DNA from 3 places in the Paraclostridium bifermentans genome. Region 3 is predicted to be linked to each of the others. Evidence: a T-box and tRNA genes for the amino acid it is inferred to sense, from the RefSeq annotation. Region 3 holds a T-box; the other regions hold tRNA genes.
What was found. A T-box is a leader RNA that pairs with one kind of tRNA and senses whether it is charged. The one in region 3 lies ahead of thrS (threonine--tRNA ligase), so its partner is inferred to be a tRNA-Thr.
Positions count from the first base shown of each region.

Region 1: it has a tRNA-Thr gene. The T-box ahead of thrS (threonine--tRNA ligase) is inferred to sense a tRNA for this amino acid. The anticodon was not compared.
Region 2: it has a tRNA-Thr gene. The T-box ahead of thrS (threonine--tRNA ligase) is inferred to sense a tRNA for this amino acid. The anticodon was not compared.

Region 1 is NZ_CP079737.1:27,031-36,160, forward strand. It holds rRNA gene KXZ80_RS00140 (23S ribosomal RNA) at 1-2,555, shown strand, start outside; rRNA gene rrf (5S ribosomal RNA) at 2,694-2,810, shown strand; tRNA gene KXZ80_RS00150 (tRNA-Leu) at 2,816-2,904, shown strand; tRNA gene KXZ80_RS00155 (tRNA-Met) at 2,919-2,994, shown strand; tRNA gene KXZ80_RS00160 (tRNA-Glu) at 3,009-3,083, shown strand; tRNA gene KXZ80_RS00165 (tRNA-Gly) at 3,093-3,166, shown strand; tRNA gene KXZ80_RS00170 (tRNA-Val) at 3,179-3,254, shown strand; tRNA gene KXZ80_RS00175 (tRNA-Asp) at 3,260-3,336, shown strand; tRNA gene KXZ80_RS00180 (tRNA-Asn) at 3,353-3,428, shown strand; tRNA gene KXZ80_RS00185 (tRNA-Thr) at 3,433-3,507, shown strand; tRNA gene KXZ80_RS00190 (tRNA-Tyr) at 3,511-3,595, shown strand; tRNA gene KXZ80_RS00195 (tRNA-Leu) at 3,610-3,693, shown strand; tRNA gene KXZ80_RS00200 (tRNA-Arg) at 3,708-3,784, shown strand; tRNA gene KXZ80_RS00205 (tRNA-Gln) at 3,792-3,867, shown strand; tRNA gene KXZ80_RS00210 (tRNA-Lys) at 3,879-3,954, shown strand; tRNA gene KXZ80_RS00215 (tRNA-Ser) at 3,957-4,045, shown strand; tRNA gene KXZ80_RS00220 (tRNA-Phe) at 4,049-4,124, shown strand; tRNA gene KXZ80_RS00225 (tRNA-Met) at 4,132-4,208, shown strand; tRNA gene KXZ80_RS00230 (tRNA-Ile) at 4,225-4,301, shown strand; tRNA gene KXZ80_RS00235 (tRNA-Pro) at 4,335-4,411, shown strand; tRNA gene KXZ80_RS00240 (tRNA-His) at 4,419-4,495, shown strand; tRNA gene KXZ80_RS00245 (tRNA-Cys) at 4,500-4,573, shown strand; tRNA gene KXZ80_RS00250 (tRNA-Leu) at 4,588-4,676, shown strand; tRNA gene KXZ80_RS00255 (tRNA-Met) at 4,692-4,767, shown strand; tRNA gene KXZ80_RS00260 (tRNA-Glu) at 4,782-4,856, shown strand; tRNA gene KXZ80_RS00265 (tRNA-Gly) at 4,866-4,939, shown strand; tRNA gene KXZ80_RS00270 (tRNA-Val) at 4,952-5,027, shown strand; tRNA gene KXZ80_RS00275 (tRNA-Asp) at 5,033-5,109, shown strand; tRNA gene KXZ80_RS00280 (tRNA-Asn) at 5,126-5,201, shown strand; tRNA gene KXZ80_RS00285 (tRNA-Asn) at 5,233-5,308, shown strand; tRNA gene KXZ80_RS00290 (tRNA-Thr) at 5,313-5,387, shown strand; tRNA gene KXZ80_RS00295 (tRNA-Tyr) at 5,392-5,476, shown strand; tRNA gene KXZ80_RS00300 (tRNA-Leu) at 5,491-5,574, shown strand; tRNA gene KXZ80_RS00305 (tRNA-Gly) at 5,585-5,659, shown strand; tRNA gene KXZ80_RS00310 (tRNA-Arg) at 5,673-5,749, shown strand; tRNA gene KXZ80_RS00315 (tRNA-Gln) at 5,757-5,832, shown strand; tRNA gene KXZ80_RS00320 (tRNA-Lys) at 5,844-5,919, shown strand; tRNA gene KXZ80_RS00325 (tRNA-Ser) at 5,922-6,010, shown strand; tRNA gene KXZ80_RS00330 (tRNA-Phe) at 6,014-6,089, shown strand; tRNA gene KXZ80_RS00335 (tRNA-Met) at 6,098-6,174, shown strand; tRNA gene KXZ80_RS00340 (tRNA-Ile) at 6,184-6,260, shown strand; tRNA gene KXZ80_RS00345 (tRNA-Pro) at 6,285-6,361, shown strand; tRNA gene KXZ80_RS00350 (tRNA-His) at 6,368-6,444, shown strand; tRNA gene KXZ80_RS00355 (tRNA-Lys) at 6,453-6,528, shown strand; tRNA gene KXZ80_RS00360 (tRNA-Cys) at 6,550-6,623, shown strand; tRNA gene KXZ80_RS00365 (tRNA-Arg) at 6,634-6,710, shown strand; tRNA gene KXZ80_RS00370 (tRNA-Val) at 6,724-6,799, shown strand; gene KXZ80_RS00375 (DUF2508 family protein) at 6,982-7,233, shown strand; gene KXZ80_RS00380 (hypothetical protein) at 7,260-7,673, shown strand; rRNA gene KXZ80_RS00385 (16S ribosomal RNA) at 8,027-9,130, shown strand, end outside.
Region 2 is NZ_CP079737.1:3,163,838-3,172,967, reverse strand. It holds gene lysS (lysine--tRNA ligase) at 1-389, shown strand, start outside; gene KXZ80_RS15355 (hypothetical protein) at 615-818, shown strand; rRNA gene KXZ80_RS15350 (16S ribosomal RNA) at 1,034-2,535, shown strand; rRNA gene KXZ80_RS15345 (23S ribosomal RNA) at 2,699-5,613, shown strand; rRNA gene rrf (5S ribosomal RNA) at 5,757-5,873, shown strand; tRNA gene KXZ80_RS15335 (tRNA-Leu) at 5,879-5,967, shown strand; tRNA gene KXZ80_RS15330 (tRNA-Met) at 5,983-6,058, shown strand; tRNA gene KXZ80_RS15325 (tRNA-Glu) at 6,073-6,147, shown strand; tRNA gene KXZ80_RS15320 (tRNA-Gly) at 6,157-6,230, shown strand; tRNA gene KXZ80_RS15315 (tRNA-Val) at 6,243-6,318, shown strand; tRNA gene KXZ80_RS15310 (tRNA-Asp) at 6,325-6,401, shown strand; tRNA gene KXZ80_RS15305 (tRNA-Asn) at 6,418-6,493, shown strand; tRNA gene KXZ80_RS15300 (tRNA-Thr) at 6,498-6,572, shown strand; tRNA gene KXZ80_RS15295 (tRNA-Tyr) at 6,577-6,661, shown strand; tRNA gene KXZ80_RS15290 (tRNA-Gly) at 6,671-6,744, shown strand; tRNA gene KXZ80_RS15285 (tRNA-Arg) at 6,761-6,837, shown strand; tRNA gene KXZ80_RS15280 (tRNA-Gln) at 6,845-6,920, shown strand; tRNA gene KXZ80_RS15275 (tRNA-Lys) at 6,933-7,008, shown strand; tRNA gene KXZ80_RS15270 (tRNA-Ser) at 7,011-7,099, shown strand; tRNA gene KXZ80_RS15265 (tRNA-Ser) at 7,109-7,200, shown strand; tRNA gene KXZ80_RS15260 (tRNA-Pro) at 7,209-7,285, shown strand; tRNA gene KXZ80_RS15255 (tRNA-Ile) at 7,293-7,369, shown strand; tRNA gene KXZ80_RS15250 (tRNA-Trp) at 7,380-7,455, shown strand; tRNA gene KXZ80_RS15245 (tRNA-Pro) at 7,485-7,561, shown strand; tRNA gene KXZ80_RS15240 (tRNA-Ile) at 7,567-7,643, shown strand; tRNA gene KXZ80_RS15235 (tRNA-Phe) at 7,649-7,724, shown strand; tRNA gene KXZ80_RS15230 (tRNA-Met) at 7,738-7,814, shown strand; rRNA gene KXZ80_RS15225 (16S ribosomal RNA) at 7,962-9,130, shown strand, end outside.
Region 3 is NZ_CP079737.1:2,916,654-2,925,783, forward strand. It holds gene thrS (threonine--tRNA ligase) at 1-1,837, opposite strand, end outside; T-box leader at 1,892-2,112, opposite strand; gene KXZ80_RS14075 (DUF445 domain-containing protein) at 2,203-2,805, opposite strand; gene KXZ80_RS14080 (putative sporulation protein YtxC) at 2,887-3,687, opposite strand; gene KXZ80_RS14085 (DUF6873 family GME fold protein) at 3,693-4,457, opposite strand; gene KXZ80_RS14090 (ABC transporter permease) at 4,602-5,537, opposite strand; gene KXZ80_RS14095 (ABC transporter permease) at 5,537-6,631, opposite strand; gene KXZ80_RS14100 (ABC transporter ATP-binding protein) at 6,624-8,192, opposite strand; gene KXZ80_RS14105 (BMP family lipoprotein) at 8,653-9,130, opposite strand, start outside.

The DNA of each region.
Region 1 (9,130 bases), 420 kb from region 3:
GTGTAATAGCCACGTAGTTGAAACGAGAAGACTTTAGATGTGATCCAGAGTACCACGGGACACGTGAAACCCTGTGGGAAGCAGGAGGGACCATCCTCCAAGGCTAAATACTACTTAGTGACCGATAGCGCATAGTACCGTGAGGGAAAGGTGAAAAGAACCCCGGGAGGGGAGTGAAATAGAACCTGAAACCCTGCGCTTACAAGCTGTGGAAGCACTTTATATGTGTGACCGCGTACTTTTTGTAGAACGGGCCAACGAGTTACGATAGTAAGCTAGGTTAAGTACTTAAGGTATGGAGCCGTAGTGAAAGCGAGTCTTAAATGGGCGTTAAGTTTGCTGTCGTAGACCCGAAACCGAGCGACCTATCCATGAGCAGGATGAAGCGAAAGTAAAATTTCGTGGAGGTCCGAACCCACGAGCGTTGAAAAGCTCGGGGATGACTTGTGGATAGCGGTGAAATTCCAATCGAGCTCGGAGATAGCTGGTTCTCCCCGAAATAGCTTTAGGGCTAGCCTCAAGGTTGAGAAATACGGAGGTAGAGCACTGAATATCCTAGGGGGCATTGCGCTTACCGAAGATTATCAAACTCCGAATGCCGTTATTTTATACTTGGGAGTCAGACTGTGGGTAATAAGATTCATAGTCGAGAGGGCAACAGCCCAGATCGTCAGCTAAGGTCCCTAAATGTAAGTTAAGTGGTAAAGGATGTGGGATTGCATAGACAACCAGGATGTTGGCTTAGAAGCAGCCACTCATTTAAAGAGTGCGTAATAGCTCACTGGTCGAGTGATCCTGCGCCGAAGATTACCGGGGCTAAAACTTACTACCGAAGCTACGATATCATTTATGATAGGTAGGGGAGCTTCCTATGCAGGCTGAAGCATGACCGTAAGGACGTGTGGACAGTATAGGAGTGAGAATGTTGGCATGAGTAGCGAGACGTGGGTGAGAATCCCACGGGCCGTAAACCCAAGGTTTCCAGGGGAAGGTTCGTCCGCCCTGGGTTAGTCGGGACCTAAGCCGAGGCCGAAAGGCGTAGGTGATGGACAACAGGTTGAGATTCCTGTACCACCGATAATCGTTTGAGAGATGGAATGACACAGTAGGATAAGCTAACCACACTGTTGGTTATGTGTGGCTAAGTACTGAGGCAGTCAAGGCAGGCAAATCCGCCATGATAATGCTGGGGTACGATGGGGAGCGAAATTAAGTAGCGAAGTAGCTGATTTCACACTGTCGAGAAAAGTTTCTATCGAGATTAAAGGTGCCCGTACCGCAAACCGACACAGGTGGGTGAGGAGAGTATCCTAAGGCCAGCGAGAGAACTGTTGTTAAGGAACTCGGCAAAATGACCCCGTAACTTAGGGAGAAGGGGTGCCACGTTAGGGTTAACGCCCGAGGTGGCCGCAGAGAATAGGCCCAAGCGACTGTTTACCAAAAACACAGGTTTCTGCTAAGTCGCAAGACGATGTATAGGAGCTGACGCCTGCCCGGTGCTGGAAGGTTAAGGGGATCTGTTAGGATTTATCCGAAGCAGTGAACTTAAGCCCCAGTAAACGGCGGCCGTAACTATAACGGTCCTAAGGTAGCGAAATTCCTTGTCGGGTAAGTTCCGACCCGCACGAAAGGCGTAACGATTTGGGCACTGTCTCAACAACAGACTCGGTGAAATTGTAATCCCGGTGAAGATGCCGGGTACCTGCGACAGGACGGAAAGACCCCATGGAGCTTTACTGTAGCTTGACATTGAATTTTGGTGCTACATGTACAGGATAGGTGGGAGGCTATGAAATCGGGACGCCAGTCTCGGTGGAGCTATCCTTGGGATACCACCCTTGTAGTACTGAGATTCTAACCAGATACCTTGAATCAGGTATTGGGACACTGTCAGGTGGGCAGTTTGACTGGGGCGGTCGCCTCCCAAAGAGTAACGGAGGCGCTCAAAGGTTCTCTCAGCACGGTCGGAAATCGTGCGTAGAGTGTAAAGGCAGAAGAGAGCTTGATTGCAAGACATACAGGTCGAGCAAGGACGAAAGTCGGACTTAGTGATCCGGTGGTTCCGCATGGAAGGGCCATCGCTCAACGGATAAAAGCTACCCTGGGGATAACAGGCTTATCTCCCCCAAGAGTCCACATCGACGGGGAGGTTTGGCACCTCGATGTCGGCTCATCACATCCTGGGGCTGTAGTAGGTCCCAAGGGTTGGGCTGTTCGCCCATTAAAGTGGTACGCGAGCTGGGTTCAGAACGTCGTGAGACAGTTCGGTCCCTATCCGTCGCAGGCGTAGGAAATTTGAGGAGACCTGTCCTTAGTACGAGAGGACCGGGATGGACGTACCTCTGGTGTACCAGTTGTTCTGCCAAGGGCATGGCTGGGTAGCTATGTACGGAATGGATAAGCGCTGAAAGCATCTAAGCGCGAAGCCAACTTCAAGATAAGATTTCCCACCGTAAGGGTAAGATCCCAGGAAGACTACCTGGTTGATAGGTCGGAGGTGTAAGTGCAGCAATGTATGTAGCTTACCGATACTAATAGATCGAGGACTTGACCAAGATTATTTAATCTTACAAATGTTATTCAGTTTTTAGAGTATTAACTCTAAGATAATATTTAACAAAATATTATAAAAAATATTGACATTTTTATTAAAAAATGTTAATATAATACTTGTCCAAAAGACAAGAACATAATCTAGTTACTATAGCAAAGAGGATACACCTGTTCCCATTCCGAACACAGAAGTTAAGCTCTTTAGCGCCGATGGTACTTGGTGGGAAGCTGCCTGGGAGAGTAGGACGTAGCTAGGTGATGTGCCGAAGTGGCGGAACTGGCAGACGCACAGGACTTAAAATCCTGCGGGACTTACCTCTCGTACCGGTTCGATTCCGGTCTTCGGCACCATTTTAATAAAACATCGCGGGGTGGAGCAGTTGGCAGCTCGTCGGGCTCATAACCCGAAGGTCGCAAGTTCGAGTCTTGCCTCCGCAACCATTAAAATTATGTAAGGCCCATTGGTCAAGCGGTCAAGACACCGCCCTTTCACGGCGGTAACAGGGGTTCGATTCCCCTATGGGTCACCAATTAAATACGCGGGTGTAGCTCAATGGTAGAGTTCCGGCCTTCCAAGCCGGCTGTGAGGGTTCGATCCCCTTCACCCGCTCCAGAATAAACACATGGGACTATAGCTCAGCTGGGAGAGCACCTGCCTTACAAGCAGGGGGTCACAGGTTCGAGCCCTGTTAGTCCCACCAATTGCGGCCTGGTAGTTCAGCTGGTTAGAATGCCAGCCTGTCACGCTGGAGGTCGAGGGTTCGAGTCCCTTCCAGGTCGCCAAAATAATCAAATATGTGGGAATATGGCTCAGTTGGTAGAGCAATTGACTGTTAATCAATGGGTCACAGGTTCGAGTCCTGTTATTCCCGCCAATATGCTAGTGTGGCTCAACGGTAGAGCAGCTGACTTGTAATCAGCAGGTTGTAGGTTCGATTCCTATCACTAGCTCCACGTGGAGGATTTCCCGAGCGGCCAAAGGGGGCAGACTGTAAATCTGTTATCGACGATTTCGGTGGTTCGAATCCACCATCCTCCACCAACTTAATAATTTGCGCGGATGTGGCGGAATTGGCAGACGCACCAGACTTAGGATCTGGCGCCTATGGCGTGGGGGTTCGACTCCCTTCATCCGCACCAAATTTAAATAATGTGGGTGCATAGCTCAGCTGGATAGAGCAACGCCCTTCTAAGGCGTGTGTCCGGGGTTCGAATCCCTGTGCGCTCACCACATTCATAGGGGATTCGCCAAGTCGGTAAGGCATAGCACTTTGACTGCTACATGCGTAGGTTCGAGTCCTGCATCCCCTGCCAAGTAAATAAATGATCCATTAGCTCAGTCGGTAGAGCACCTGACTTTTAATCAGGGTGTCCCGCGTTCGAGTCGCGGATGGATCACCAATGGAGAGGTGTCCGAGTGGTTTAAGGAGCTGGTCTTGAAAACCAGTGACTCCGAAAGGGGCCGTGGGTTCGAATCCCACCCTCTCCGCCAAATGCCCAGATAGCTCAGTCGGTAGAGCAGGGGACTGAAAATCCCCGTGTCGGTGGTTCGATTCCGCCTCTGGGCACCAAATATGTGGCGGTATAGCTTAGTTGGCTAGAGCGTTCGGTTCATACCCGAAAGGTCACAGGTTCGACTCCTGTTACCGCTACCAATATAAAAACAAATGTGGACCTTTAGCTCAGTTGGTTAGAGCGCCCGGCTCATAACCGGTAGGTCCGGGGTTCGAGTCCCTGAAGGTCCACCATTTTTTGTTTAAAATATTATTTGAAATAGATATCGAGGTGTAGCGCAGTTTGGTAGCGCACATGGTTTGGGACCATGGGGCCGGGGGTTCGAGTCCCTTCACCTCGACCAATATATGGTGGGTATAGCTCAGTTGGTTAGAGCGCCAGATTGTGGCTCTGGAGGTCGTGAGTTCGACTCTCATTATCCACCCCAGTAAGGCGACATAGCCAAGTGGTAAGGCAGTGGACTGCAACTCCTTGATCCCCAGTTCGAATCTGGGTGTCGCCTCCATAAAAAAATTGAATGCCGAAGTGGCGGAACTGGCAGACGCACAGGACTTAAAATCCTGCGGGACTTACCTCTCGTACCGGTTCGATTCCGGTCTTCGGCACCATTTTAACAAAAACATCGCGGGGTGGAGCAGTTGGCAGCTCGTCGGGCTCATAACCCGAAGGTCGCAAGTTCGAGTCTTGCCTCCGCAACCATTAAAATTATATACGGCCCATTGGTCAAGCGGTCAAGACACCGCCCTTTCACGGCGGTAACAGGGGTTCGATTCCCCTATGGGTCACCAATTAAATATGCGGGTGTAGCTCAATGGTAGAGTTCCGGCCTTCCAAGCCGGCTGTGAGGGTTCGATCCCCTTCACCCGCTCCAGAATAAACACATGGGACTATAGCTCAGCTGGGAGAGCACCTGCCTTACAAGCAGGGGGTCACAGGTTCGAGCCCTGTTAGTCCCACCAATTGCGGCCTGGTAGTTCAGCTGGTTAGAATGCCAGCCTGTCACGCTGGAGGTCGAGGGTTCGAGTCCCTTCCAGGTCGCCAAAATAATTAAATACGCGGGAATATGGCTCAGTTGGTAGAGCAATTGACTGTTAATCAATGGGTCACAGGTTCGAGTCCTGTTATTCCCGCCAACTTAATTAAAAATGAATAAACTAATAATGTGGGAATATGGCTCAGTTGGTAGAGCAATTGACTGTTAATCAATGGGTCACAGGTTCGAGTCCTGTTATTCCCGCCAATATGCTAGTGTGGCTCAACGGTAGAGCAGCTGACTTGTAATCAGCAGGTTGTAGGTTCGATTCCTATCACTAGCTCCAACGTGGAGGATTTCCCGAGCGGCCAAAGGGGGCAGACTGTAAATCTGTTATCGACGATTTCGGTGGTTCGAATCCACCATCCTCCACCAACTTAATAATTTGCGCGGATGTGGCGGAATTGGCAGACGCACCAGACTTAGGATCTGGCGCCTATGGCGTGGGGGTTCGACTCCCTTCATCCGCACCAATTGTACTATGCGGGAATAGTTCAGTGGTAGAGCGCAACCTTGCCAAGGTTGAAGTCGCGAGTTCGAATCTCGTTTCCCGCTCCAAATAAAATAATGTGGGTGCATAGCTCAGCTGGATAGAGCAACGCCCTTCTAAGGCGTGTGTCCGGGGTTCGAATCCCTGTGCGCTCACCACATTCATAGGGGATTCGCCAAGTCGGTAAGGCATAGCACTTTGACTGCTACATGCGTAGGTTCGAGTCCTGCATCCCCTGCCAAGTAAATAAATGATCCATTAGCTCAGTCGGTAGAGCACCTGACTTTTAATCAGGGTGTCCCGCGTTCGAGTCGCGGATGGATCACCAATGGAGAGGTGTCCGAGTGGTTTAAGGAGCTGGTCTTGAAAACCAGTGACTCCGAAAGGGGCCGTGGGTTCGAATCCCACCCTCTCCGCCAAATGCCCAGATAGCTCAGTCGGTAGAGCAGGGGACTGAAAATCCCCGTGTCGGTGGTTCGATTCCGCCTCTGGGCACCAAAATATGTGGCGGTATAGCTTAGTTGGCTAGAGCGTTCGGTTCATACCCGAAAGGTCACAGGTTCGACTCCTGTTACCGCTACCAATACAAAGTGGACCTTTAGCTCAGTTGGTTAGAGCGCCCGGCTCATAACCGGTAGGTCCGGGGTTCGAGTCCCTGAAGGTCCACCACTTTTATCATTTTAAGAATTACTTCGAGGTGTAGCGCAGTTTGGTAGCGCACATGGTTTGGGACCATGGGGCCGGGGGTTCGAGTCCCTTCACCTCGACCAATTATGGTGGGTATAGCTCAGTTGGTTAGAGCGCCAGATTGTGGCTCTGGAGGTCGTGAGTTCGACTCTCATTATCCACCCCATAAAAGTTGATCCATTAGCTCAGTCGGTAGAGCACCTGACTTTTAATCAGGGTGTCCCGCGTTCGAGTCGCGGATGGATCACCATTTTTTTATATATTGAAAAATGGCGACATAGCCAAGTGGTAAGGCAGTGGACTGCAACTCCTTGATCCCCAGTTCGAATCTGGGTGTCGCCTCCAATATAATAATGCGCCTATAGCTCAACTGGATAGAGTGTCTGACTACGAATCAGAAGGTTAGGGGTTCGAGTCCCTTTGGGCGCACCATAAATAAATATCCGGGATTATAGCTCAGCTGGGAGAGCACCTGCCTTACAAGCAGGGGGTCACAGGTTCGAGCCCTGTTAATCCCACCAGTGTAAAACATCTAATTTGAATAAATTAGATGTTTTTTTATTGTTAATTTTAGCAAAGCTTTATCTATTGTCAAAATAAGATTAAAGATGTAATATATACATTAAAAAGACATAGATAGGTATATCTAAAGTTATTTTTGGCAAGATTCTAGGTAGATAATAAATTTGTTGGAGGAATTTTTATGCCTAGAAAAAAAACTTTGAAATATGATATAGAGAATAAAAAAATTATAAAAGAAATAAAGGCAGCACAATTAGAAATTAAACATGCTGAGAATTTTTTTCAATTTGTAAGTGACCCGGAGTTGGTTGATGTGGCTATATATGATTTAGAAGCTAAAAAATCAAAATACTCATATTTAATAAGGGTTGCAAAAGAAAAAGGAATTAAAAATTCTTTGGAAGAGTGTTTAATTGAATCGTTGGCTAAATAATTAACACAGGATGAGGAGAATTATATATGTACATATTATTCGGTAATGAAATTGTAGATAGTGAAGAAATTAAATCATTAATAGAGAATGAAAGTCCATTTAGAGTTGATAAAGATTTAAGCAAAGGATCTAAACGAGAAGATACTATTGCATTCCAAATTAGTGTAGATATTGAAGAGTTAAATGAGATAATAAAAGAAGAATATGAATTAAGTGAAATGGAAACAGAAGATTTATTTGATGAATATATGACTTTAGCAGATGAAATTGGTGTAGATTTAGAAGAATTAATGCCAGAAGGAGCTATTCTTAATGTTAGATCATATAAGTGGGATAATTCAGAAGATAGAATAAAAGCTGTTGTGGCAATAACTCATGAAGAAGTTGGAGAAATGAAACTAAGAGATATAACTAAAAGATTATTAAGTCAAGTTGATTAATTTATAAATTTAATAATTAAAGTGGTCTATGATTTTAAATGACTGCTTTAATTATATTATTATGTTATTTTTATTTAAAATAAGTAATCTTAATAATACTTTATTATGTGTAAATTTCAACATAAAACTCAAAAATAATAAAAAAATAAAATTAAATTTTAAAAAAGTGTTGACGATGTTAAATTAAGATGGTATAGTATTACTTGTCCTTAAGAAAAGGGCAAAACAAAAATGAACTTTGAAAATTAAACAGTAGGTTAATTATAAAAATTCTTTTTTAAAGAATTAAACACAAACAACCAAGCCAGATATTCAGATAATGATTAGCTGAGCGATGGACAACTTTTTAAATTATATTTGAGAGTTTGATCCTGGCTCAGGATGAACGCTGGCGGCGTGCCTAACACATGCAAGTCGAGCGATCTCTTCGGAGAGAGCGGCGGACGGGTGAGTAACGCGTGGGTAACCTGCCCTGTACACACGGATAACATACCGAAAGGTATACTAATACGGGATAACATATGAAAGTCGCATGGCTTTTGTATCAAAGCTCCGGCGGTACAGGATGGACCCGCGTCTGATTAGCTAGTTGGTAAGGTAATGGCTTACCAAGGCAACGATCAGTAGCCGACCTGAGAGGGTGATCGGCCACACTGGAACTGAGACACGGTCCAGACTCCTACGGGAGGCAGCAGTGGGGAATATTGCACAATGGGCGAAAGCCTGATGCAGCAACGCCGCGTGAGCGATGAAGGCCTTCGGGTCGTAAAGCTCTGTCCTCAAGGAAGATAATGACGGTACTTGAGGAGGAAGCCCCGGCTAACTACGTGCCAGCAGCCGCGGTAATACGTAGGGGGCTAGCGTTATCCGGAATTACTGGGCGTAAAGGGTGCGTAGGTGGTTTTTTAAGTCAGAAGTGAAAGGCTACGGCTCAACCGTAGTAAGCTTTTGAAACTAGAGAACTTGAGTGCAGGAGAGGAGAGTAGAATTCCTAGTGTAGCGGTGAAATGCGTAGATATTAGGAGGAATACCAGTAGCGAAGGCGGCTCTCTGGACTGTAACTGACACTGAGGCACGAAAGCGTGGGGAGCAAACAGGATTAGATACCCTGGTAGTCCACGCCGTAAACGATGAGTACTAGGTGTCGGGGGTTACCCCCCTCGGTGCCGCAGCTAACGCATTAAGTACTCCGCCTGGGAAGTACGCTCGCAAGAGTGAAACTCAAAGGAATTGACGGGGACCCGCACAAGTAGCGGAGCATGTGGTTTAATTCGAAGCAACGCGAAGAACCTTACCTAAGCTTGACATCCCACTGACCTCTCCCTAATCGGAGATTTCCCTTCGGGGACAGTGGTGACAGGTGGTGCATGGTTGTCGTCAGCTCGTGTCGTGAGATGTTGGGTTAAGTCCCGCAACGAGCGCAACCCTTGCCTTTAGTTGCCAGCATTAAGTTGGGC
Region 2 (9,130 bases), 250 kb from region 3:
AACCTACATTTATAACTCATCATCCAGTAGAAGTTTCTCCACTTGCTAAGAGAAACGTAGAGGATCCGAGAAGAACAGATAGATTTGAAGCTTTCGCTAATAAGTGGGAGTTAGCAAATGCTTTCTCTGAACTTAATGACCCTATAGATCAAAAAGGAAGATTTATGGATCAATTAAGAAAGAAAGAATTAGGTGACGATGAAGCTTGTGATATGGACGAAGATTTTGTAAATGCACTAGAAGTAGGGCTACCTCCAACAGGTGGGCTAGGAATAGGAATAGATAGAGTTATTATGTTATTAACAAACGCTCCATCTATAAGAGACGTTATATTATTCCCTACAATGAAACCTATAAAAGAAAACTCTGCAGATGAAATAGAAGAGTAAATAATAGATTAGAACCTTTCTAAATAATATTTTAGAAAGGTTTTTTTATGTTTAATTCAACAGTAAAAAATTAATAGTGATATATAATTTTGAGAACAAATATTAAATGCTGAAAAAAACTGAAAGATAATATTAGAAAATGAGAAGTAATGATGAAAAGTATATAAAGGAAAATGGAATAAAAATTTAGAAGTAAGTATTAATAAAAATTTAGGAGGATTTGATATGAAAAATTTAATTAATTGGATGTGCCTTTTATCTGTTATGGGATTAGTTGTACAAGTTATGATTCATATAAGTTCAGAAATTATAAGAGATTTTAATAGGAGTAAATCTAAAAAAATTAATGCGAATACTAAAGGTAAGAGGGTTGCAAATACTAGGGTTAAAAGAAGTAGAGAATATTATCAAGAAAAAATTGCAAAATAATTTAAAAAAAATTATAAAAAGTGTTGACGGTATTTAATAAAGGTGATATAGTATTACTTGTCCTTAAGAAACGGACGAAACACAAAAGAAAAAATGAACTTTGAAAATTAAACAGTAGGTTAATTATAAAAATTCTTTTTTAAAGAATTAAACACAAACAACCAAGCCAGATATTCAGATAATGATTAGCTGAGCGATGGACAACTTTTTAAATTATATTTGAGAGTTTGATCCTGGCTCAGGATGAACGCTGGCGGCGTGCCTAACACATGCAAGTCGAGCGATCTCTTCGGAGAGAGCGGCGGACGGGTGAGTAACGCGTGGGTAACCTGCCCTGTACACACGGATAATATACCGAAAGGTATACTAATACGGGATAACATACGAAAGTCGCATGGCTTTTATATCAAAGCTCCGGCGGTACAGGATGGACCCGCGTCTGATTAGCTAGTTGGTAAGGTAATGGCTTACCAAGGCAACGATCAGTAGCCGACCTGAGAGGGTGATCGGCCACACTGGAACTGAGACACGGTCCAGACTCCTACGGGAGGCAGCAGTGGGGAATATTGCACAATGGGCGAAAGCCTGATGCAGCAACGCCGCGTGAGCGATGAAGGCCTTCGGGTCGTAAAGCTCTGTCCTCAAGGAAGATAATGACGGTACTTGAGGAGGAAGCCCCGGCTAACTACGTGCCAGCAGCCGCGGTAATACGTAGGGGGCTAGCGTTATCCGGAATTACTGGGCGTAAAGGGTGCGTAGGTGGTTTTTTAAGTCAGAAGTGAAAGGCTACGGCTCAACCGTAGTAAGCTTTTGAAACTAGAGAACTTGAGTGCAGGAGAGGAGAGTAGAATTCCTAGTGTAGCGGTGAAATGCGTAGATATTAGGAGGAATACCAGTAGCGAAGGCGGCTCTCTGGACTGTAACTGACACTGAGGCACGAAAGCGTGGGGAGCAAACAGGATTAGATACCCTGGTAGTCCACGCCGTAAACGATGAGTACTAGGTGTCGGGGGTTACCCCCCTCGGTGCCGCAGCTAACGCATTAAGTACTCCGCCTGGGAAGTACGCTCGCAAGAGTGAAACTCAAAGGAATTGACGGGGACCCGCACAAGTAGCGGAGCATGTGGTTTAATTCGAAGCAACGCGAAGAACCTTACCTAAGCTTGACATCCCACTGACCTCTCCCTAATCGGAGATTTCCCTTCGGGGACAGTGGTGACAGGTGGTGCATGGTTGTCGTCAGCTCGTGTCGTGAGATGTTGGGTTAAGTCCCGCAACGAGCGCAACCCTTGCCTTTAGTTGCCAGCATTAAGTTGGGCACTCTAGAGGGACTGCCGAGGATAACTCGGAGGAAGGTGGGGATGACGTCAAATCATCATGCCCCTTATGCTTAGGGCTACACACGTGCTACAATGGGTGGTACAGAGGGTTGCCAAGCCGCGAGGTGGAGCTAATCCCTTAAAGCCATTCTCAGTTCGGATTGTAGGCTGAAACTCGCCTACATGAAGCTGGAGTTACTAGTAATCGCAGATCAGAATGCTGCGGTGAATGCGTTCCCGGGTCTTGTACACACCGCCCGTCACACCATGGAAGTTGGGGGCGCCCGAAGCCGGTTAGCTAACCTTTTAGGAAGCGGCCGTCGAAGGTGAAACCAATGACTGGGGTGAAGTCGTAACAAGGTAGCCGTATCGGAAGGTGCGGCTGGATCACCTCCTTTCTAAGGAGTAATTGCCTACTGTTTAATTTTGAGAGCTTATTGTTCTCAAAATTAGTACTTAATTGTACTTTAGTACTTTGAAAACTGCATAACATTTAGTGATGATTAAATAAACCAATTATAAGAGAAGAAAACTCTTCAAAAAATAACACTTTTAATAACTGGTCAAGTTATTAAGGGCGCAGGGCGGATGCCTTGGCACTAAGAGCCGATGAAGGACGCGATAAGCTGCGATAAGCTTCGGGGAGTTGCACGTAAACTTTGATCCGAAGATTTCCGAATGAGGAAACTCACTTAGAGTAATGTCTAAGTATCATTAAGTGAATACATAGCTTAGTGAGGGGAACCCGGGGAACTGAAACATCTAAGTACCCGGAGGAAAAGAAAGAAATTCGATTCCGTAAGTAGCGGCGAGCGAACGCGGAATAGCCCAAACCAGTGAAGTTTTCTTCGCTGGGGTTGCGGACACATCATCAACAAAGAGGTATCGTAAACGAAGAGAGTTGGAAAGCTCCGCTATAAAGTGTAATAGCCACGTAGTTGAAACGAGAAGACTTTAGATGTGATCCAGAGTACCACGGGACACGTGAAACCCTGTGGGAAGCAGGAGGGACCATCCTCCAAGGCTAAATACTACTTAGTGACCGATAGCGCATAGTACCGTGAGGGAAAGGTGAAAAGAACCCCGGGAGGGGAGTGAAATAGAACCTGAAACCCTGCGCTTACAAGCTGTGGAAGCACTTTATATGTGTGACCGCGTACTTTTTGTAGAACGGGCCAACGAGTTACGATAGTAAGCTAGGTTAAGTACTTAAGGTATGGAGCCGTAGTGAAAGCGAGTCTTAAATGGGCGTTAAGTTTGCTGTCGTAGACCCGAAACCGAGCGACCTATCCATGAGCAGGATGAAGCGAAAGTAAAATTTCGTGGAGGTCCGAACCCACGAGCGTTGAAAAGCTCGGGGATGACTTGTGGATAGCGGTGAAATTCCAATCGAGCTCGGAGATAGCTGGTTCTCCCCGAAATAGCTTTAGGGCTAGCCTCAAGGTTGAGAAATACGGAGGTAGAGCACTGAATATCCTAGGGGGCATTGCGCTTACCGAAGATTATCAAACTCCGAATGCCGTTATTTTATACTTGGGAGTCAGACTGTGGGTAATAAGATTCATAGTCGAGAGGGCAACAGCCCAGATCGTCAGCTAAGGTCCCTAAATGTAAGTTAAGTGGTAAAGGATGTGGGATTGCATAGACAACCAGGATGTTGGCTTAGAAGCAGCCACTCATTTAAAGAGTGCGTAATAGCTCACTGGTCGAGTGATCCTGCGCCGAAGATTACCGGGGCTAAAACTTACTACCGAAGCTACGATATCATTTATGATAGGTAGGGGAGCTTCCTATGCAGGCTGAAGCATGACCGTAAGGACGTGTGGACAGTATAGGAGTGAGAATGTTGGCATGAGTAGCGAGACGTGGGTGAGAATCCCACGGGCCGTAAACCCAAGGTTTCCAGGGGAAGGTTCGTCCGCCCTGGGTTAGTCGGGACCTAAGCCGAGGCCGAAAGGCGTAGGTGATGGACAACAGGTTGAGATTCCTGTACCACCGATAATCGTTTGAGAGATGGAATGACACAGTAGGATAAGCTAACCACACTGTTGGTTATGTGTGGCTAAGTACTGAGGCAGTCAAGGCAGGCAAATCCGCCATGATAATGCTGGGGTACGATGGGGAGCGAAATTAAGTAGCGAAGTAGCTGATTTCACACTGTCGAGAAAAGTTTCTATCGAGATTAAAGGTGCCCGTACCGCAAACCGACACAGGTGGGTGAGGAGAGTATCCTAAGGCCAGCGAGAGAACTGTTGTTAAGGAACTCGGCAAAATGACCCCGTAACTTAGGGAGAAGGGGTGCCACGTTAGGGTTAACGCCCGAGGTGGCCGCAGAGAATAGGCCCAAGCGACTGTTTACCAAAAACACAGGTTTCTGCTAAGTCGCAAGACGATGTATAGGAGCTGACGCCTGCCCGGTGCTGGAAGGTTAAGGGGATCTGTTAGGATTTATCCGAAGCAGTGAACTTAAGCCCCAGTAAACGGCGGCCGTAACTATAACGGTCCTAAGGTAGCGAAATTCCTTGTCGGGTAAGTTCCGACCCGCACGAAAGGCGTAACGATTTGGGCACTGTCTCAACAACAGACTCGGTGAAATTGTAATCCCGGTGAAGATGCCGGGTACCTGCGACAGGACGGAAAGACCCCATGGAGCTTTACTGTAGCTTGACATTGAATTTTGGTGCTACATGTACAGGATAGGTGGGAGGCTATGAAATCGGGACGCCAGTCTCGGTGGAGCTATCCTTGGGATACCACCCTTGTAGTACTGAGATTCTAACCAGATACCTTGAATCAGGTATTGGGACACTGTCAGGTGGGCAGTTTGACTGGGGCGGTCGCCTCCCAAAGAGTAACGGAGGCGCTCAAAGGTTCTCTCAGCACGGTCGGAAATCGTGCGTAGAGTGTAAAGGCAGAAGAGAGCTTGATTGCAAGACATACAGGTCGAGCAAGGACGAAAGTCGGACTTAGTGATCCGGTGGTTCCGCATGGAAGGGCCATCGCTCAACGGATAAAAGCTACCCTGGGGATAACAGGCTTATCTCCCCCAAGAGTCCACATCGACGGGGAGGTTTGGCACCTCGATGTCGGCTCATCACATCCTGGGGCTGTAGTAGGTCCCAAGGGTTGGGCTGTTCGCCCATTAAAGTGGTACGCGAGCTGGGTTCAGAACGTCGTGAGACAGTTCGGTCCCTATCCGTCGCAGGCGTAGGAAATTTGAGGAGACCTGTCCTTAGTACGAGAGGACCGGGATGGACGTACCTCTGGTGTACCAGTTGTTCTGCCAAGGGCATGGCTGGGTAGCTATGTACGGAATGGATAAGCGCTGAAAGCATCTAAGCGCGAAGCCAACTTCAAGATAAGATTTCCCACCGTAAGGGTAAGATCCCAGGAAGACTACCTGGTTGATAGGTCGGAGGTGTAAGTGCAGCAATGTATGTAGCTTACCGATACTAATAGATCGAGGACTTGACCAAGATTATTTAATCTTAATAAATGTTATTCAGTTTTCAGGGTGCTAACTCTAGGATATTACTTTACTTAAATATCTTTAAAAAATATATTGACATTTTTTAATTAAAATGTTAATATAATACTTGTTCAAAACAGAACAACATAATCTAGTTATTACAGCAAAGAGGATACACCTGTTCCCATTCCGAACACAGAAGTTAAGCTCTTTAGCGCCGATGGTACTTGGTGGGAAGCTGCCTGGGAGAGTAGGACGTAGCTAGGTGATGTGCCGAAGTGGCGGAACTGGCAGACGCACAGGACTTAAAATCCTGCGGGACTTACCTCTCGTACCGGTTCGATTCCGGTCTTCGGCACCATTTTAACAAAAACATCGCGGGGTGGAGCAGTTGGCAGCTCGTCGGGCTCATAACCCGAAGGTCGCAAGTTCGAGTCTTGCCTCCGCAACCATTAAAATTATATAAGGCCCATTGGTCAAGCGGTCAAGACACCGCCCTTTCACGGCGGTAACAGGGGTTCGATTCCCCTATGGGTCACCAATTAAATATGCGGGTGTAGCTCAATGGTAGAGTTCCGGCCTTCCAAGCCGGCTGTGAGGGTTCGATCCCCTTCACCCGCTCCAGAATAAACATATGGGACTATAGCTCAGCTGGGAGAGCACCTGCCTTACAAGCAGGGGGTCACAGGTTCGAGCCCTGTTAGTCCCACCAAATTGCGGCCTGGTAGTTCAGCTGGTTAGAATGCCAGCCTGTCACGCTGGAGGTCGAGGGTTCGAGTCCCTTCCAGGTCGCCAAAATAATCAAATATGTGGGAATATGGCTCAGTTGGTAGAGCAATTGACTGTTAATCAATGGGTCACAGGTTCGAGTCCTGTTATTCCCGCCAATATGCTAGTGTGGCTCAACGGTAGAGCAGCTGACTTGTAATCAGCAGGTTGTAGGTTCGATTCCTATCACTAGCTCCAACGTGGAGGATTTCCCGAGCGGCCAAAGGGGGCAGACTGTAAATCTGTTATCGACGATTTCGGTGGTTCGAATCCACCATCCTCCACCAATTAAATATGCGGGTGTAGCTCAATGGTAGAGTTCCGGCCTTCCAAGCCGGCTGTGAGGGTTCGATCCCCTTCACCCGCTCCAGAACAACATATAATGTGGGTGCATAGCTCAGCTGGATAGAGCAACGCCCTTCTAAGGCGTGTGTCCGGGGTTCGAATCCCTGTGCGCTCACCACATTTATAGGGGATTCGCCAAGTCGGTAAGGCATAGCACTTTGACTGCTACATGCGTAGGTTCGAGTCCTGCATCCCCTGCCAAGTAAATAAAATGATCCATTAGCTCAGTCGGTAGAGCACCTGACTTTTAATCAGGGTGTCCCGCGTTCGAGTCGCGGATGGATCACCAATGGAGAGGTGTCCGAGTGGTTTAAGGAGCTGGTCTTGAAAACCAGTGACTCCGAAAGGGGCCGTGGGTTCGAATCCCACCCTCTCCGCCAAATTAATATGGAGAAGTACTCAAGTGGCTCAAGAGGATCCCCTGCTAAGGGATTAGGCTGGGTTAACCGGTGCGAGGGTTCGAATCCCTCCTTCTCCGCCAGTAATTGTCGAGGTGTAGCGCAGTTTGGTAGCGCACGTGGTTTGGGACCATGGGGCCGGGGGTTCGAGTCCCTCCACCTCGACCAATAAAGTGGACCTTTAGCTCAGTTGGTTAGAGCGCCCGGCTCATAACCGGTAGGTCCGGGGTTCGAGTCCCTGAAGGTCCACCAAAAAATGCATAGGGGTGTAGCTCAGTTGGTAGAGCGTCGGTCTCCAAAACCGTGCGCCGGGGGTTCGAGTCCCTCCACCCCTGCCACTAAAACAATTATATAAATAAGATTATATCGAGGTGTAGCGCAGTTTGGTAGCGCACATGGTTTGGGACCATGGGGCCGGGGGTTCGAGTCCCTCCACCTCGACCAATTGGGGGCCTATAGCTCAGGTGGTTAGAGCGCACGCCTGATAAGCGTGAGGTCGCTGGTTCGAGTCCAGCTAGGCCCACCAGAAATGCCCAGATAGCTCAGTCGGTAGAGCAGGGGACTGAAAATCCCCGTGTCGGTGGTTCGATTCCGCCTCTGGGCACCATTTATATAACTGTGGCGGTATAGCTTAGTTGGCTAGAGCGTTCGGTTCATACCCGAAAGGTCACAGGTTCGACTCCTGTTACCGCTACCATCTAAGAAATATACTTAAACATATTTAAGAACTTTGAAAATTAAACAGTAGGTTAATTATAAAAATTCTTTTTTAAGAATTAAACACAAACAACCAAGCCAGATATTCAGATAATGATTAGCTGAGCGATGGACAACTTTTTAAATTATATTTGAGAGTTTGATCCTGGCTCAGGATGAACGCTGGCGGCGTGCCTAACACATGCAAGTCGAGCGATCTCTTCGGAGAGAGCGGCGGACGGGTGAGTAACGCGTGGGTAACCTGCCCTGTACACACGGATAACATACCGAAAGGTATACTAATACGGGATAACATACGGAAGTCGCATGACTTTTGTATCAAAGCTCCGGCGGTACAGGATGGACCCGCGTCTGATTAGCTAGTTGGTAAGGTAATGGCTTACCAAGGCAACGATCAGTAGCCGACCTGAGAGGGTGATCGGCCACACTGGAACTGAGACACGGTCCAGACTCCTACGGGAGGCAGCAGTGGGGAATATTGCACAATGGGCGAAAGCCTGATGCAGCAACGCCGCGTGAGCGATGAAGGCCTTCGGGTCGTAAAGCTCTGTCCTCAAGGAAGATAATGACGGTACTTGAGGAGGAAGCCCCGGCTAACTACGTGCCAGCAGCCGCGGTAATACGTAGGGGGCTAGCGTTATCCGGAATTACTGGGCGTAAAGGGTGCGTAGGTGGTTTTTTAAGTCAGAAGTGAAAGGCTACGGCTCAACCGTAGTAAGCTTTTGAAACTAGAGAACTTGAGTGCAGGAGAGGAGAGTAGAATTCCTAGTGTAGCGGTGAAATGCGTAGATATTAGGAGGAATACCAGTAGCGAAGGCGGCTCTCTGGACTGTAACTGACACTGAGGCACGAAAGCGTGGGGAGCAAACAGGATTAGATACCCTGGTAGTCCACGCCGTAAACGATGAGTACTAGGTGTCGGGGGTTACCCCCCTCGGTGCCGCAGCTAACGCATTAAGTACTCCGCCTGGGAAGTACGCTCGCAAGAGTGAAACTCAAAGGAATTGACGGGGACCCGCACAAGTAGCGGAGCATGTGGTTTAATTCGAAGCAACGCGAAGAACCTTACCTAAGCTTGACATCCCACTGACCTCTCCCTAATCGGAGATTTCCCTTCGGGGACAGTGGTGACAGGTGGTGCATGGTTGTCGTCAGCTCGTGTCGTGAGATGTTGGGTTAAGTCCCGCAACGAGCGCAACCCTTGCCTTTAGTTGCCAGCATTAAGTTGGGCACTCTAGAGGGACTGCCGAGGATAACTCGGAGGAAGGTGGGGATGACGTCAAATCATCATGCCCC
Region 3 (9,130 bases):
CTCCATTATCTCTTGATCTTACAGAAACTTTCTTTTCATTAACTTCTTTTTCTCCAACTACTAACATGTAAGGAACTTTTTGAAGTTGAGCCTCTCTTATTTTATATCCGATTTTTTCAGCTCTATCATCAAGCTCTACTCTTATACCTTTATCAAATAATGCATTTTTAACTTCTTCTGCATATTCTTTAAATCTATCAGATACTAGTAATATTTTAGCTTGAACTGGAGATATCCAAGTTGGGAATTTACCAGCATAATGTTCTATTAATATACCTATAAATCTTTCTATACTTCCTAATGCAACTCTATGGATCATAACAGGTCTATGTTTTTCCCCATCTTCACCTACATAACTAATATCAAATCTTTGTGGTAATTGCATATCTAATTGTATAGTTCCACATTGCCAAGTTCTTCCTAAACAATCTTTTAAGTGGAAGTCTATCTTAGGACCATAGAATGCTCCATCTCCTTCATTTATTACATAAGGTAGATTCAATTCTTCTAAAGCTTCTCTTAATCCATTTTCAGCTGATTCCCACTCTTCATCTGTTCCCATTGAATCTTCTGGTCTAGTTGATAACTCTAAGTGATATTCAAATCCAAATGCAGAATACACCTTATCTATTAATGAAACAACACCTTTTATTTCATCTTTTATTTGTTCTGGTAGCATGAATATATGTGCATCATCTTGAGTAAATGCTCTAACTCTCTTAAGACCATTTAAAGCTCCAGATAACTCATGTCTATGAACTCTTCCTAACTCAGCCACTCTCATAGGGAAATCTTTGTATGAATGTTGCTTAAAGTTATAGTATAACATCCCACCTGGGCAGTTCATTGGTTTTATAGCAAATTGCATATCATCTATATCTACAGTGTACATGTTTTCTTTATAGTGATACCAGTGTCCTGAAGTTTCCCATAATTTTTGGTTTAATATTATAGGAGTTTCTATTTCTACATATCCGTCTTTTCTGTGTAATTCTCTCCAGAATTTTAATAATTCATTTTTAAGTTCCATACCTTTTGGTAAGAATAATGGGAATCCTGGCCCTTCTTCTGGTATGAAGAATAATTCTAATTCTCTACCTAATTTTCTATGGTCTCTTTTCTTAGCTTCTTCTACTAAGTGTAAGTATGCTTCTAAATCTTTATTCTTTTCAAAAGATGTTCCATATATTCTTTGTAACATCTTATTTTTTTCATCTCCACGCCAGTAAGCCCCTGTTACGTTTTGAAGTCTTATAGCTTTAACCTTTTTAGTAGAAGATAAATGCGGCCCTCTACATAAATCTGTAAAATCTCCTTGTTTATAGAAAGATATAATTTCTCCTTCAGGTAGTTCTGATATAAGTTCTACCTTATAGTTTTCCCCTTGTTCTTCCATTAACTTTATAGCATCTTCTCTACTTAATTCAAATCTCTCTATAGCTAAATCTTCTTTAGCTATTTTTTTCATTTCAGCTTCTATCTTTTCTAAATCCTCTGGAGTTAATCTGTACTCTAAGTCTATATCATAGTAGAATCCATTTTCAATACTTGGCCCTATAGCTAATTTAGCTTCAGGGTATATTCTTTTTATAGCTTGTGCTAGCATGTGAGCAGATGTATGTCTGAACACATCTTTTCCTTCTTCATCATCAAATTTAAATAAATTTAATTCGCAATCTTCATTAACTTCGAAATCTAACCCAACAACCTCTTCATTAACAGATGCAGCTACTATACTTCTAGCTAATCCTTCGCTTATCGATTTAGCAATATCCATAACTGTAGTACCTTTAGAATACTCCTTTACAGATCCATCTTTTAAAGTAACTTTTATCATGACCTTACCTCCTTAATTTTTTTTGTATAAAATAAAAAACTCGGCCCATGAAAATCATGGGACGAGTAACATTCGCGGTTCCACCCAAGTTGGCATGTTATAAACATTGCCCTCTTGATGACTATAAGGTTGTCAACCGAGTACTTTTACTTATAAGCTACTAAACTCTGCTCCAAGGTAGTTTTCAAATAGTCATTTTTAGATATACTTTCAGCCTATGATATATCCTCTCTGAAAATTGTTTCTATTTTACTCTTCCTTTTCATAGCAACTATATTAATATTAATACAAATTATATCAAATCAAGCGATATATATCAACTCTAAATATTATATAAATTTAAATATTTTTTTGTTACATAAAATTTATATAAAAATTGTTATTATACCTTGTATTATTCCTATAACAAAACCTAGTATTAATCCCAATAATTCTATATGCTTTAACTCATTGCTTGCTATACTAAGTATTATATCTTCTAATTCAAGTAAATCTAAGCTATCCACTTTTTCCTCTACTATTTGTTGTATATTTACTCTTTCATGCGCTTTTGATACAACTTCACTTCCTAGTTCGTCAATAGAAGCACTAACTTCTTTTTCTATTATATCCTCTATATAGTTTTTTATAACAGATTTTATATAACTAGGTATAAGAGTCGCTTTTTCCTCTATTATAGAATTAACTTTAGACTTTATATATTCAGTAGCTTTTACTTTATCTTCTTCTGTTATTAAATTTTCTAATATATCATCTAAAGATACAAACTCATCTTGGATAACTTCTCCTATTTTTATAGCTATTTCTTTTCTTCGCTTCGGGATAAGCCCTATTATTTCAAAATTTGTAAGAGGTATTTTTATAGGATTTATAGGCCTAAATATAAGCTTTATAGCTAATTTATTAGTTACATACCCGATAATACCTCCAATAATTGCCATTATCAAAATTATATATATATTGTTCATCTCAAATCTCCTTATTATTTTAATTAGAAACAATATATATTTTATACTTTAATGATTTTTTTTCAATACATTTTTTAAATTTTAAGATTTATTTTTTTCTTCTACCTTTTCTTCAAATATCGCTTTTATAGTATCTATAATTTCTCTAGATGAGTTAGTCTGTAAAGAATCGTATATAATTATATGATTTGGGCACAAAGAAAGCAATGTACTAATTAAGAAATCTTCATAATTTAAATTTTCTTTTATAAACATATTTATTAACTCTTCATCATTTTCATTTTCTATTATGTTATCATTTTTATCATATAATATAAACGAGTTATCTTTCCTTATGTATACTTTCAATGTGTCAATTTTAGTTTCTTGTACATTTATAAAATATCTTAATACACTAATAAATTCGTCATAGTCTTTCTCTATTAAATATTCTTCTAGTGCATCTTCACAGATATTAGCTATATATCCCATTAGTTCTTTCATTCTAAACTTTACAAAACCATCCACATCTATATGGTCATTATTTAATATGTAATTATTCATTCTACAAAATATTATTTCTCTTAATAATAAGTCTTTACTTTTGAATACTTCTAATGATTTTAGATATATTTTTTCTATTTCCTGATTATATTTATCCCCATATGATTTTTGTATATATTCCTTCAATATAACCTCTTTTATTACTTGCATCAAAATATCTGTTATCTCTCTTGATATTTCTAGAACTGTTTCATCCGTTCTATCTTTAGTGCTTATTTTTATTTCTATAACATCATCATTGTAATTTATAATATTGCTAAACTTAGTTTGTTTTACAAATTGATTTACAGCTAATTCATATTTAGGCAATAAGCTCAGATAAATCTCTTTGTTGTCCATAGTCATCACTCCTTTCTAGTCATCAAAGGAATTATAGAACCTAAATCTAATAATTGTTCTTTGCTTAAACTTACTATTTCCTTATTTTTTGATTTTATAAATTTTTTTATAAGTTCATAATCTGGATGCTTTTTTACATCTCCTAAAAAAGCTATTTTATTTTCACTTATAAACCCTGTACACCCACCTATAAATCCATAATCTAATTGAAATAAATTTATATTTCCAGGTCTTATAAGAAGGCAATCTATACCGTATTGTTTTACAGATTTATATATACCTTTATCAGAAGTTATAATTGAATTTTCATCAACTATACAAATCGAGCATTTGGAATATCCCTGTTTTACATTTATCTTTATAAGATTTTTTTTGTTTATGTAGTCTAAAATTTTTTCATCTGTATAATTAAAATTATGTATTGCAAATCTTCCCATCATAGTTACATTATATTGAATATTGTTAGGATATTTTTTTTCTATATAGCGACTTCCTTTAATTACATTAAATCCTAATGGAATTAATATCTCTGAATAAAACTCATATACATTTGGCGCTACAACTATATTTCCTTCACCTAAGTTGCATACACATATATCTGGATGATATTTTATAGCATCATAACATTCTTTACATTCTATAGTTTTTATTATTTGTATTTTTCTTCTTTTTAATTCTAGTTCTATATCGCAAGTAATTCTTTTATCTACCAACGCTAGACATAAATCACCATCAATTACAAAAGATTGTCTACTATGTACTGCTTTCATTTCACCGTTCCTTCTATATCGATTTTACTTTTATAATGCAACTAATATTTTATATACTTATTTTCATTTTTAATAGACTAATAATAATTTTTTTATATTTATTTTAGACATAAAAAAAAGATGATAGCAATGCTATCATCTTTTTTATCTTTCACCTTTTTTATATGGGTTTCCTAATGCTGCCGGAGCTTTAGAAGATTTTATAAATAACACTAACACCACTAATGTTATTACATATGGTATCATAGATAATAAATTCTCATTTATTCTAAATGGAAGTTCTGGATTCCCAAAGAATACAGATAAAGCAGTTGAGAAACCAAATAGTAAACAAGCTGCCATAGCTCCTTGCGGCTTCCACTTACCGAATATAACAGCCGCCATAGCTATGTATCCTTGTCCAGAGATCAATGTTGGTCTAAACGAAGAAACAATAGCTAAGCTCATAGATGCTCCTCCCAAACCAGCTAATATACCAGATGAAATTACCGCAATATATCTAACTCGATTTACATTAATACCTAAAGTATCTGCTGCTCCTGGATGTTCTCCAACAGATCTTATTCTAAGTCCTAGCTTTGTTTTATATAAAACGTACCAAACTACAGCTACAAGTATAAATGCTATAAATACTGTCGCATAAGTATTGAAAACTGTATTTAATATACTACCTTCTGCAAATAAACCATTTAAAGGTCTTGGTATTTTATCTTCCATAGCTATAGTTGGAGTCATAGTTGCTCCATCAAATAATATTTTTGAAGAAAACAATGCTACTCCAGGTGCAAGTAAATTTATAGCAACACCTGATATAGTATGATCTGCATTAAAGCTTACAGTTGCAACAGCATGTATTAATGCAAATAACCCGCCGGCTAACCCACCTATTAAAAATGCTATCCACGGATCACCTACTAAATAACCTGCTGCTGCCCCTGCAAAAGCACCTATAGTCATCATACCTTCTAATCCTATATTAACTATACCTGAATTTTCTGATAATACTCCACCTAATGCTGTAAATATAAGGGGCGTAGAGTACATTAAAGTCGTACTTAAAATTAAAGCTATATCTTCCATTATTCAAGTCCCCCTTGTTTCTTTTTATTCTTATATTTTATAAATAACATTCTTATTACACTACTTAGTGCTATAAAGTAAACAATAGATCCTATAACTATATTGATTACTTCTGATGGAGCTTGTATAGTTTGCATCTTTGTTCCACCGTATTTAAGTGCTCCGAATAATAACCCTGAGAAAATTACACCTATAGGATTGCTGTTAGCAATAAGTGCTACAGCTATACCATCAAATCCATTTCCTTCTGGTGCTGCAAGTACTGTTATGTTTTGTGCTACACCCATAACTTGTACTGCTCCTGCTAATGCTGCAAGCATACCAGCTATAGCCATAGATTTAAATATAGATGAATTTATATTTATTCCTCCATATTCAGCTCCAAATTTATTGTATCCAACTCCTCTAAGTTCGTATCCTAAAGTTGTTTTAGATAATATAAAGGCTATTATTAAAACTAATATAATTGCTATTATTATACCCCAGTTAGCCTTTGTGGCTGGTCCTACTAGTCCCGTTAACCAATCTATACTTATGCTTGCACTCTCATTTATCATATGAGATGCTTCACTATTGCCTTCTCTTAACCATGGTTGCATTATCATATAGTTATTTAAATAAAATGCAACCCAGTTTAACATTATGGTAGATATAACTTCATTAACTCCAAATTTGGATTTTAAAAACCCTGCAAATCCTCCCCAACAGGCTCCCGCTAGTGCAGCTACAGCTAAAGTAAGAGGTATATGTATTATTGCTGGTAAATGAACTGTGTATCCTACTATAGTTGCTGCTAAAGCCCCTATAATAAACTGACCTTCTGCACCTATATTGAATAATCCTGTTTTAAACGCAAAAGCTATTGATAAACCTGTTAAAATTAACGGCGTAGCCTTTATAATAGTCCATGCTATATACTTAGGTTTACCGATTATTCCTTCAATCATTACTGAATAAGCTTCTATTGGATTAAATCCCGCTATAGTTAAAGCTATTGCTCCTACTAACAATCCTAAAAATATAGATATAATAGAAAATACTATCGTATTATTAGCAAAAGAAATTTTCTTTTTTGCCTTAACATCATTACTCATTATCTACACCTCCTGCCATCATAAATCCTAAAGTATTTTCATCTGCATTCTTAGCATCCACAATGCCAACTATTTTTCCTTCATAAATTACAGCTATTCTATCTGATAAATTCATAACTTCATCAAGTTCTAAAGATACTAATAAAACTGCATTACCTGCGTCTCTTTGTTCAACTATTGCCTTATGAACAAATTCAATTGCTCCAACATCTAACCCTCTAGTAGGTTGCGTTGCTATTAATACCTGAGGTTGCCCTGTAGCAGCTCTATCTACTCTTATGTTGTCAACCTCTCTACCAATTATAACCTTTTGTTGATTCCCTCCAGATAAAGATCTAGCCTTTAATGTAAAATCAGTTGGCCTAACATCAAATTCTTCTATTATTTCGTTTGCATGTTTTTCAATTTCTTTATTATTTAAAACTCCATTTTTAGCAAATCTTTTTTCTTTATATCTTTGTAAAACTGTATTTTCAGCAACTGTAAAATCTAGTATAAGCCCTCTTTTATGTCTATCCTCTGGTATATTTTTTATACCTTTTTTGAATATATTAATTGGCTTTTCATTTATAAGTTCAGATCCATTAACCTTTACACTTCCTGAATCTGCTTTTTTCAAACCAGTCAAGATTTCAACAAGTTCAGATTGCCCATTTCCATCTACACCTGCTATTCCTAAAATTTCTCCAGCTCTTACCTCTAAAGATAAATCATTTAATACTTGTACTTTTCTATTGTCTTTAGCACTTATATTTTTAACTTCAAGGATTATATCTCCTACTTTAGAATCTTCTTTATCAACCTTAAAGCTTACTTCTCTACCTACCATCATTGCTGCCAATTCATCTTCTGTTGTATCACTTACCTTTACAGTTCCTATATCTTTACCTCTTCTTATGATAGTACAGTAATCGGCTGCTGCCTTTATTTCTTTTAATTTATGAGTTATTATTATTACTGATTTTCCTTGCTTAGTTAAGTTCTTTATAATATTCATAAGCTCATTTATTTCTTGTGGAGTTAAAACTGCAGTAGGTTCATCCAATATTAGTATATCTGCACCTCTGTATAAAGCTTTCAGTATTTCAACTCTTTGTTGCATCCCCACACTTATATCTTCTACTTTTGAATTAGGATCTACATGTAATCCATATTTTTTTGAAAGATCACTAACATCTTCTATCGCTTTTTTCATGTCTATTGCTCCGATACCTTTTGTAGGTTCTGTACCTAGTATTATATTCTGAGCAACTGTAAATGGCTGTACTAACATGAAATGTTGGTGAACCATACCTATCCCATGAGATATCGCTACATTAGGGTTTTCCATTCTAACGTTTTCCCCTTTTATAAATATCTCCCCTGAAGTCGGATGGTATAGCCCATAAAGAATATTCATTAATGTTGACTTTCCTGCTCCATTTTCACCTAATAAAGCATGTACCTCACCTTTATGTACAGTCAAATTTATATTATCGTTAGCTGTGAAATTTCCAAACTTTTTAGTTATACTTTTCATTTCTACAACTTTTAGACTGTGGTCTACATTGCTATTAATCATAGTTTATAATAACCCTCCTTATTTACTTATCGCCAATTTTATTATACTAAAAAATAAGTATTATAACAATTTAATTTCAACAAATAGTAGGTAATATTTTATTAATTGTACATACTTTTTGTTATTTTTTGTCATATTTATAATTTAATTTTATATTTATTATAATTTAAATTTAAATTATAAGTTATAATACATTAGATTTCTTACAAATAACCATATTATTTATTTTTTATGTTATTCTAAATATTTATGTTATTTTTGGATAAATCCTCTTTATTTATAAAATTTTTTTTAATATTTTTTTATCGTTTAATTTACCTACCTATATAAAAAATTTATTTTAAACCTAACTTAAATTTATTTACCTCAAACAATTTATTTTAATTTTTATCATAGTTAATTTGGACGAAAAAAAAAGACTAGCCTGGCTAGTCTTTTTTATTAAATTAAATTAATTTAATTATTTTACATCTTTCATTGTAGATGGAACTTTTATTTCTCCACTCTTAATTTTATCCCCTTGTTTATTAACAAATTCTAATACATCTGGAGATACATCTTCTTTTGTAGTATCTGCTACTCCAACTCCATCTTCATTTAAGCCATAAACAGTTACTTTTCCACCATTAAACTTACCATCAACTAAGTTTTTAACAGTATCATAAACCCCAACATCAACTCTCTTTATAGCTGAAGTTATAACAGTTTCTGGAGCAACACTATTTTGGTCTCTATCAACACCTATAGCTTTTTTACCAGCTTCTTTAGCTGCTTCTATAACTCCATTACCAGTATCACCTGATGCATGGAATATTATATCTACACCATTAGATATCATTTGATTAGTTATAGATTTACCTTTTGCTGGATCAGCAAAACTGTTTGCATATTGAGATATTACTTCAGCATCTGGTTTTGCAGCTTTAACTCCTGCTGTA